DNA from 3 places in the Arthrospira sp. PCC 9901 genome. Region 3 is predicted to be linked to each of the others. Evidence: riboswitches for the same ligand, from Rfam matches in the RefSeq annotation. Region 3 holds a riboswitch; each other region holds the start of a gene.
The links. Region 3 has a riboswitch for cobalamin ahead of NLZ44_RS20165 (energy-coupling factor ABC transporter permease). Riboswitches for the same ligand answer to the same signal wherever they lie in the genome.
Positions count from the first base shown of each region.

Region 1 (3,279 bases), 1.3 Mb from region 3:
TTTGATAACGATAGCTTCCCTCTTTCCGTTCTACGGTAACTCCGGGCCAGTTACCTACCCGCTGATTACTACCAGTTAAAGCATTAAATAGGGTCGTTTTCCCACAGTTAGGGTTTCCCACCAAAGCAATACAGGACATCGCTGCCTTATTATCGGTTTGGCGGTTCAGTTCCATAGACTGACTCACAATTTTGTTCCTCCTTTAGGATGGGTTGATTAATGCCACCTGAAGGGCATCTGCTTCGTCTTTGCGTAAACTCAGGTTAAATCCCCTGACCTCAATTTGGGTCGGGTCTCCTAAAGGTGCGTGGCGTTTGACTGTAAATTCCACCCCTGGAGTTAATCCCATGGCTAATAATTTCCGTTTGTAGCTACGCGCGCCGGGGTCATAACCAACCACCCGCAACCGAGAACCGATCGCCGCATGGCGCAACTGCACAACATTAGTCTTATTCATTGATGAGAGTTTCCTTTTCGACTGGGTGAGGTTTTCTGTGGCGACCTGAATATTCTCAGCCATATCTGCCCCCAGTCCTAAGCGATGGTCGCCTAGGGCGATAATCACTGATCCACTGGTTGTGGAACTAATGACATTTAATTCTACACCTGGCATTAACCCCATCCCCATTAGACGGGTATTGCCTCCGGCACAATTGAGAGCAACTATATATAAGCGATCGCCTACCTTCGCCTCCGACAAAGCAAAGGTTCCCGGAATTGATGATTCGCCCACTACAACCAATGATTCTGGTGATTCACTTATGGTGCGAGCATGACCAGTGTTGTCTTTGAGGTAAGTAAATCCTGACCAGCTTGATCCACCATCAAAGCAGTTCACGGATACATCGGCACAGTAGTTATCATTGTCCATAATCTATTGGCTCTATGTTGAGCTAATTGAGAATTAATTTTAACTAATACCATGTAACTAGGTGAAAAATCCCATTGTTAATAAATTTTTAACAAACCCCTATATCTTGAAAAAACGAATAATTATACCAAAAAAATTAATTTTGTCAACCCCTTGCAATATTTGTTTGCAGTGTGTTACATTTGTTTACAAGAAGTAAGAGAGGCAAAAATATTATGGTTCGTGGACAAATTATGGAAGAAGGCGGACGCGCAAATGTTTACGCGATCGAACCCCAAGTATATGTAGAGGAAGCGCAACAATTCGGTTTCAACAAATACGCAGAGAAACTCAACGGACGACTAGCTATGATCGGGTTTATATCCGCCCTAGCCTTAGAAGCGTTAACCGGACATGGTTTAATTGGCTGGTTAACTAGCCTGTAAAACCCAGATTTTCTCAGCCTATAATTCAGTAGCATTTCGGAGACTTGTATGAAAACAGATTTTAACTTTCCTAACAAATACTTAATCGGACCTGTAATCTTTCGACCGGACTTTAACAGTACCTCAGAAGTAATTACAGCTAACCAAGCCTGGTCTTTATTCTTCACAGGTGGTCAGGAAGACAAAGCCCTTGGTTATAATGCAGAATACGGCAGGTTTTTTACAAATTTACTGATGGCGATCGCCGTTAGTGGCGCTATTGGGGCTTTGATTTTCACTAACTTAGTCTAAGTCATCAAATTTACCTATCTCTCCCTATTCACTAATAACAAACCGTCCCTGTTTAGAAATAAGCAGGGACTTTTTTGGTTTTTCCCCGAATTCGCCCAACCTGTGATAAGATATTCCCGATATCGGTTCTAAGGGAAATCAGCCCTTAGAGGAAAGGGGGAAAGTCCGGTGTAAGTCCGGCGCTGTCCCGCAACTGTGATGGGACTCTGTTAGTCTCTCAGTCAGAATGCCCGCCGATAAGTAACCTATTGTTGATTCATCTGCGAGGTATGGATGATGGTTGATTTAGTATTTTCACAATCTAAATATCATAGCGATCGCCCATCTAAACTCTAGGAAAATCTCAACATTTATAGATAGCAAATCGCTATAATTTCGGAGGAGTCAAAAAACCGTGCATAAAATTCCTGTAACCATTATCACCGGATTTTTAGGGGCTGGAAAAACCACCCTGATCCGCCATTTACTGCAAAATAACCAAGGTCGTCGGATCGCGGTATTAGTCAATGAATTTGGCGAAGTAGGTATTGATGGCGAAATCCTCAAATCTTGCCAAGTTTGTGACGAAGAAGAAACGGAAACTAATATCATCGAATTAGCGAATGGTTGTCTGTGTTGCACCGTCCAGGAAGAGTTTTTGCCGACTATGCAAGAACTACTTAAACGCCAAGATGCGATTGATTCGATATTAATAGAAACCTCTGGTTTGGCTTTACCAAAGCCACTGGTTCAAGCCTTCCGATGGCCGGAAATTCGCACCAAAGCGACGGTAGATGGTGTGATTACGGTAGTTGATAGTGAAGCCCTAGCCAATGGTCAACTGGTGGGAGATTTAGAGGCTTTAGAAAAGCAGCGTCAAGCGGATGAAACTTTGGAACATGAAACACCAATCGAGGAGTTATTTGAAGACCAGTTAGCTTGTGCTGATTTGGTACTTTTGACGAAAGGCGATCGCATTGATGAAGAGTCTCAGCAGCGGGTTCAGCAATGGCTAAAACAGGAGTTAACCCCAGGAGTGCAGACGGTTTCCTGTCAGCAAGGTAAAATTTCCGCTGACATATTATTAGGCTTTAATGCAGCGGTAGAAGACCATCTGGACAGTCGCCCAAGTCACCATGACCAGGAAGAGGAACACGAACACGATGATGATATCAATGCTGTGCATTTAGTCTTAGATCCAGTCAGGGACTCCGCCAGTTTAGTCAATCAACTAAAGGCGATCGCCCAGCAGTGGGAAATCTACCGCATCAAAGGTTTTATAGCCGTAGCCAATAAACCCATGCGGATGGTAGTTCAAGGAGTCGGAAACCGATTTGATACCTTCTTCGATCGCCCCTGGAAAACCGACGAACCTCGCCAAACTCAACTGGTGTTTATTGGTCGTAGTCTTAATCAGGAACAAATAGCGGCTTCTTTGGAATCAGAAACCATGGCGTTAAACGGGTAGAATTTGAGATATTTTAGGGGTAGTTGATAACCTCTCCCCAAGAAACCCGGTTTTTCCACAAACCGGGTCGATAATTCCCCCCCCGATTTTAGAAAAGATGAAAACCGTTAAATTTATAGATTTATTCGCCGGAATTGGGGGATTGCGACTCGGCTTTGAGCAGGCGGTTGAGTCCTTCGGTTGCATCCCTGATTGTCTCCTCAGTAGTGAAATTGATAGGGATGCTAGACAGGTTTATCAAGCCA
Region 1 covers NZ_CP102296.1:267,646-270,924, reverse strand. Annotated here, with positions in the region: gene feoB (Fe(2+) transporter permease subunit FeoB) at 1-175, opposite strand, end outside; gene NLZ44_RS01390 (ferrous iron transport protein A) at 203-871, opposite strand; gene NLZ44_RS01385 (high light inducible protein) at 1,087-1,296, shown strand; gene NLZ44_RS01380 (hypothetical protein) at 1,345-1,587, shown strand; cobalamin riboswitch at 1,694-1,839, shown strand; gene cobW (cobalamin biosynthesis protein CobW) at 1,982-3,034, shown strand; gene dcm (DNA (cytosine-5-)-methyltransferase) at 3,132-3,279, shown strand, end outside.
Region 1: another riboswitch for cobalamin. It lies ahead of cobW (cobalamin biosynthesis protein CobW); the one in region 3 lies ahead of NLZ44_RS20165 (energy-coupling factor ABC transporter permease).

Region 2 (3,279 bases), 350 kb from region 3:
TTTGCAGGTAATTAGTGATTAATTAAGTGGGCGATTTTGGGTCAAAAAATTGGCTAAAAATTCGGGTATTTCGGTAAATACTCCCTCAAAAATTTTGTGTTTTAAGGATTGTTCACCATCCCCAATATATACTTGGTAGCCTTCGATAGTTTTGCCATCTTGATTAATTGTATGCCCTAAAAGGGTGATTTCTGCGGGACTGGGTTGAGCGCAAAATTTAGGGCAACCAGTTACATGAATATTAATAGGAGTATCTAAATTTAATCGCTGGTGGAGATATTCTGCTAATTGGGAAGCGTGAGTTTGAGTGTGGGTAAGTGATGCGGCACAGCCAGGCTTACCACCACAAGCAGCGATCGCCACTTGATTTGACTCAATTTCCGCGAAGCCTAATAAAGATAGTTTCGGCAATAATTGGCTGATTTGTTGATGGGGAATATCTGGCATTATAATTGTTTGCCAAGGGGTTAATCTTAACTCGGCATTACCAAAGGTTTCTGAAAGTTCGACTAATCCTAACCATTGTTGTGCATTAATTTGTCCTAGGTGTAATGATATCCCAATATAACACAATTCGGCGTTTTTTTGGGGATAAATTCCTAAATGATGATAGGGTTGGCTGGGGGTAGGTTCAGCGGACAATATCGGCAAGGGCTGGGTTAGTTGGCTGTTGACTTGCTGGATATATGTATCTAATCCTAGATGGTCAATTAGCTGTTTCATCCGAGGCTTTTTCCCGGTATCTAAGGGGTTGTTTCGGACATACTCCCCATAGACATTAATAAGGGTAGCGACTACAGATAAACATTGTTCTGGCGTGATGACAAGTTGGGTATTATATAGCTTTTTATCTCCGGCGATCGCCAACTGAAAATTAATGCTATTATTCCCATCATCTACCGATATCGCATTAAGCTGAATCTCATTATATCGATGTTCCCAAGCCACCGGAGAACGGATACCAATTCCCACAGTCCCCCCCCCATCAACTCCGATGCTAAACTTAGGACTAAGTTCGCCAATTAACGGGTGATTTTGAATCAGATTATCCAGGGCTTTAATCAGGGGACGAGTATCAATTAACTCCTGGCTATCAATTCCCGCCGTCGGACTACCCATAATATTGCGTAGGTGGTCTATGTGGGGATTGTGAGCAGCTAAATTTAATTTTTGCAGCATCTCAAAAACGGCGCTAGTTGGTGGTTTTTGCACTCCCCGAATTTGTAAATTCGCGCGATTAGTTACTTGTAGCGTCCCTCCCCACTCCGTTAATAAATCACCCAATAATTTCCCCTGTTTACTATCAATTAATCCGCCCGGAGTCCGAATGCGGATTAAAAAACCATCCTGGGCGTGGGTTCCATAAAATAGACCCGGACAAACATTTGCTTTAACTAACCAATTCATGGTGATTTGTTTCTCCATGCGACGCAGAGAATGAGCCGCAAAATTAGCTGATTTTGACAACTCATCAATAACTTGTAGTTGGCATTCTGACTCAGAAAATTGTATTACAGTTGCGGCACAGTGTCGGAATCTCACCGAACTTTCCCAACTACAAGCCCAAATACTATATCATGAATACTGGTATTTTAACTATAAATCATGGTGAGCAGGGATTTTTCCCACAAATGGTTATCAATTGTAGGAATTGGGGAAGATGGGTTAGAAGGGTTAAGCGCCACGGCGCGATCGCTTTTATCTATGGCTTCAGTAGTTGTCGGTGGTCAACGTCATTTAGCAATGTTACCCCCGGAGGATAAACGAGAAAAACTCCTCTGGACTTCTCCTCTGGATGAGTCGATCGCAGAAATTATCCGCCGCCGTGGTCAACCCGTCTGTGTTTTAGCTAGTGGCGATCCGATGTGGTATGGTATTGGCGTTACCCTTACCCGTCGCCTACCCCTTGAGGAAATTACTATAATTCCTTCTCCCTGTACATTTAGCCTAATTTGTAGTCGTTTGGGTTGGTCTTTAACCGATGTAGAAACCCTGAGTTTATGTGGTCGTCCCCTGGCTTTATTAAATCGGGTAATTTATGGGGGTGCGCGTCTGTTAATTTTAAGTGCTAATAGTCGCACTCCCGCCGCCGTGGCTGAACTCCTAACACATCAAGGATTTGGTGATAGTTTAATCGTCGTGTTGGAACATTTGGGAGGCAAAAAAGAGAGACAAATTTCGGGTATCGCTTCCTCTTGGGATGTTGACGAAGTGGCTGATTTAAATGCGATCGCCGTAGAGTGTATTAGTTCTAATCCCGTTAACTTTTCCCCTAGTTTTCCGGGAATTCCTGACAGCGCCTACCACCACGACGGACAGTTAACTAAACAGGAAGTCCGAGCGATTACTCTCAGTCGATTATCCCCCATACCGGGACAACTTTTATGGGATGTCGGTGCAGGTTGTGGGTCCATTGGTATTGAGTGGATGAGAAGCGATCGCCGTTGTCAAAGTATCGCCATAGAACAGCATCCCAGACGCTTAGAATATATTGCTGATAATGCCACAGCTTTAGGGACTCCAGACCTGCAAATAATAGCCGGAAAAGCACCCGAATCATTAATTAATTTACCTTCCCCTGATGCCATTTTTATTGGTGGTGGTATTACCACCCCAGGTCTATTAGAAACCTGTTGGGAAAAATTGCGATCGGGAGGTCGTCTAGTGGCTAATACAGTCACAGTTGAGAGTGAGTTAATTCTGTTACAATGGCATAATCAATTAGGGGGGGAACTTACCCGAATTGGCATTGAAAGAACTGCAGCCATTGGCAATTTTTTAGGCTGGAAACCCTTAGCTACTGTCACTCAATGGTCAGTGCTGAAACCATAACTAAAAAGGCGGTTTATTGTTGGTGTAACCAAGCGATCGCCGACTCAATATCAGCCACTGTTTCCCCCATAGGAATGGGAGGACGTTGCACCATAACCACAGGTAATTTCAACTCTCGCGCCGCCACAATTTTGGCGTAGGTAGCATCACCGCCGCTATTTTTACTAACAATTGCACCCAGTTGATATTCCCGTAAAATTGACAGTTCATCTATCACCGAAAAAGGCCCCCTTTGTAACAATAATTCCCCCCTAGGTATAGGTAAATTCGGCTGAGGTGGGTCAATCATCCGCATTAAAAACCAGATATCTTTTAGTTCAGCATAGGCGGAAAGTTCCTGACGACCAATAGTTAAAAATACCCGTTCAGCTAACCCTGATAAAACCATAGTAGCCTGTGAGTGACTATCCACCTCAACCCAGTTATCGCCGGGGACTTTTTCCCAAG
Region 2 covers NZ_CP102296.1:4,207,764-4,211,042, reverse strand. Annotated here, with positions in the region: gene cobG (precorrin-3B synthase) at 19-1,467, opposite strand; adenosylcobalamin-variant (AdoCbl-variant) riboswitch at 1,479-1,562, opposite strand; gene cbiE (precorrin-6y C5,15-methyltransferase (decarboxylating) subunit CbiE) at 1,606-2,832, shown strand; gene NLZ44_RS18745 (cobalt-precorrin-6A reductase) at 2,846-3,279, opposite strand, start outside.
Region 2: another riboswitch for cobalamin. It lies ahead of cobG (precorrin-3B synthase); the one in region 3 lies ahead of NLZ44_RS20165 (energy-coupling factor ABC transporter permease).

Region 3 (3,279 bases):
ATTTGTCGATAATTTTCTAGGGTTTGTTGGAGTAGTTGACTGGTGACAATTCCTAAACTGCGGATTGTAGTTTTCCAGTCACCATAACCGATACGAACCTGTTGAGCGATTAATAATTGACTAGCGGTTTCAGTTAACATAAAAATAAACCGATACATTAACATTAATAGTTCTGTGATTAAACTGGGACAGCCAATCTTACGGAAAATTCTAATGATTTCGACGAGGGGGGTAGTGAGTAAAAGAAAATACATACAGGAGCTTAAAACTAGGGAGCGAGTTAGTAGAAAACCAGCTTGTTGCATTCCTTGATTACTGAAATATATCAAGATATTACCTAGGTTAAATTCCCAGATAATATCAGTTTTAATTAATTCAATATTAGCTGAATTAACCACCCCCAATAGTAAGGCGGGAATGCTAGTTAACCAAAAACTGAAGGGGATGGCTTGCAATTTCAGATAAATTCCTAGGGGAATTTTAGCGTAAATCACGACCCAAATTGTCACCCAAATGGTGATCAATATTTGCAGGAGGGGGGGAGCCGCCAAACTGAGACAAAACAGGATGGCGGCAAAGGCTAACTTATGTTCTGAGGGTAAATACCTTAACCGATTGGTATAGGCGATCGCATCAATTTGATGGTACATTTAGGATGAGCGATTTTTGCCTTGTTTACGGCCTTTATATAAGCCAATCACATAGCCGACGATACCCGCACCAATAGCAGCTTGAGAAACAAATAACAGGCTCTCAATTTCGCCACTGGGAACTTCTAAGATAGGTTCAAACCAGGGTTGATAATTCGGTTGAATTTCGCCGATGAGATTTTCGGCTTGTTCATCGGCTCCCTCATAGTCTCCTCGGATAAAAATTAGCGGCGTTACCGATAAAATAACGACGGCTAAAATCATCCACAAATTGCCATTTTTTACAGCTTTATCAGAAGTTGGTGTCATGATTTTACTTAGCTATTAGCTTTCCCAATTTTCAAGGTTTGCAGTTCTTCTGAGGCGTAGGACTCTAACCAATTCCAAACTACCATAGTTAATAGTCCCTCACTAATTGATAGGGGAATTTGAGTGACTGCAAAAATCCCCGCAAATTTGATAAAGGAAGCCATAACCCCCCCAGAAGCAGCCGGAAAAGCTACGGCTAACTGTATGGAGGTAATTAAATAAGTGGCTAAACTTCCCAAGGCTGCTGCGAAGAAAATACCTAACTTTTGTTGGTTAAATTGGCAGAATAGTTGATAAATGCCATAGGCAACCCAAGGGCCGACAATCGCCATAGAAAATACATTAGCTCCCAAGGTAGTTAAACCGCCGTGAGCGAGTAATACGGCTTGGAAAAGTAGGACTAAACTGCCTAAAACTGTCATCACTGAAGGTCCGAATAAAACCACTCCTAATCCGGTTCCGGTGGGGTGAGAACAACTCCCTGTAACTGAGGGGATTTTTAGAGCTGACAGGACAAAAGTAAAGGCTCCTGCTAGGGCAATTAATAGCTTTAGTTCGGGGTTGTTTCGGGTAATTTTGGTGAGTTTTTGAAAACCAATAACCCAGAAAGGGATGATTAACACCCACCAAAAAATTGACCAGGTAATAGGTAAAAAACCTTCCATAATGTGCATTGCTTGAGCTGGAGTGGCTGCACCTATTACCAAATAAAATGTTAACCCAATCATGGCGATTAGGTGTATCATTCGATGATTTTTGCTCATCTGTACCTCGCAGATTTGTGAGTGAGAAATAACTATAGGCGGGCATCCTGACTCACAGATGGGGTGGACAAATTAGCCGGAAATCTGATTACAGTTGCGGGACAGCGCCGGATTTACACCGAACTTTCCCCATTACTCCTAGTGGCTGTTCCCCACTAGAACCTATAGTTGGCGCTATTGTATCATGTGTAGGTCAACAGTGAACCGAGCTGGCAAATATTTAATTAAGTTTGCTCTCGCCTGGCCCAATATTGTTGGACGGCTTGGACGTTATACCAATTTAAAAAAATTCGAGAAATTTCTAAGGCTAATTGAGGCTGACCACGATTAATTAACCACTGTAAAAAATGCGCCATTGTCCGTTCATTGAGTTGACCTCTTAGGGATAAAATGCCCCAGAGTATCCGATGCAAAATGGTCATTTGAATCATCATTTTGACTGACCAGGTAGGATGTTTTTGATAGAAAACTACCCCCATTCTGCCTCTTTGTTTTTCTTTTTCAATTAGGGCGGGTATTTGGTCTAAGCTAAAGGGTGGATGCCAATGATATCCGACGGCGGCGGGGCATTTGATTAATTTTAAGCCTAATTTTTTGAGCCTAACTCCTAGTTCCAGGTCTTCCCAACCATAAAGCTGAAATTGAGGGTCAAATAATCCGGCTTCGATTAGCCAATGGCGGGCGATCGCCACATTTCCGGTGGCAAAATAAGCGGCAGAAAAATCGGTGATTTTATAGGGTTCTGTGGTGGGATTTTCAAAATTGCAGGTATTCACAACTCGACCATAGGTAAAGATGCGATCGCTTTTTTGAGAGTTGGCAATTAAGGCGGTAGCGTGAGCGGCAAGAAAGCTATCAGTTACCACCAAATCACTATCGATAAAAACAATCAGATCTCCCCTCGCCTGTTCAACTCCCAAATTTCGCGCCGCCGCTGGTCCCTGGTGGTCTTGCTGGTAGATGCGAAGATGGGGAAATTCGAGGGTGTTAGTTCCCAACCATTCCACAGTCCCATCAGTGGAACCATCATCGACTAACACCACCTCATAGCCAGTCACGGCGGCGCTATAGGTTTGATTTTCCAATGCTCTCAGACACTTCTGTAAAATCGGCAAACGGTTATAGGTAGGGATAACAACGCTAAAAAACATATATTTTCTGGGACAGTTGGCGATGCTCTGCAACTATAACCTAATTGTTACAGCCTTACTTTTCAATGGTGGCGATTGGGGTGATAATGAAATGTTTGTTGATCTAGGAGCTTTGGTAGATTATGGGTCGCGCTGAAAAAGCTGTACTTGCCTACTCTGGTGGTGTAGATACCTCTGTCTGTATTCCTTATCTCAAAAATGAGTTTGGGGTAGCTGAAGTAATTACTGTGGCGGTTGACTTGGGACAAGGTGATGAACTAGGACCAGTGAAACAAAAGGCCCTCGACTCTGGCGCGAGTGAGTCTTTAGTGATTGATGTACAACAGCGATTTGTACAGGAGTTTGCTTTTCCGGCTATTCAAGCTAATGCTTTGTATGAGAACCGCTACCCCCTGGCTACGGCTT
Region 3 covers NZ_CP102296.1:4,554,179-4,557,457, reverse strand. Annotated here, with positions in the region: gene cbiQ (cobalt ECF transporter T component CbiQ) at 1-650, opposite strand, end outside; gene NLZ44_RS20170 (energy-coupling factor ABC transporter substrate-binding protein) at 651-959, opposite strand; gene NLZ44_RS20165 (energy-coupling factor ABC transporter permease) at 968-1,723, opposite strand; cobalamin riboswitch at 1,744-1,904, opposite strand; gene NLZ44_RS20160 (glycosyltransferase family 2 protein) at 1,948-2,874, opposite strand; gene NLZ44_RS20155 (argininosuccinate synthase) at 2,997-3,279, shown strand, end outside.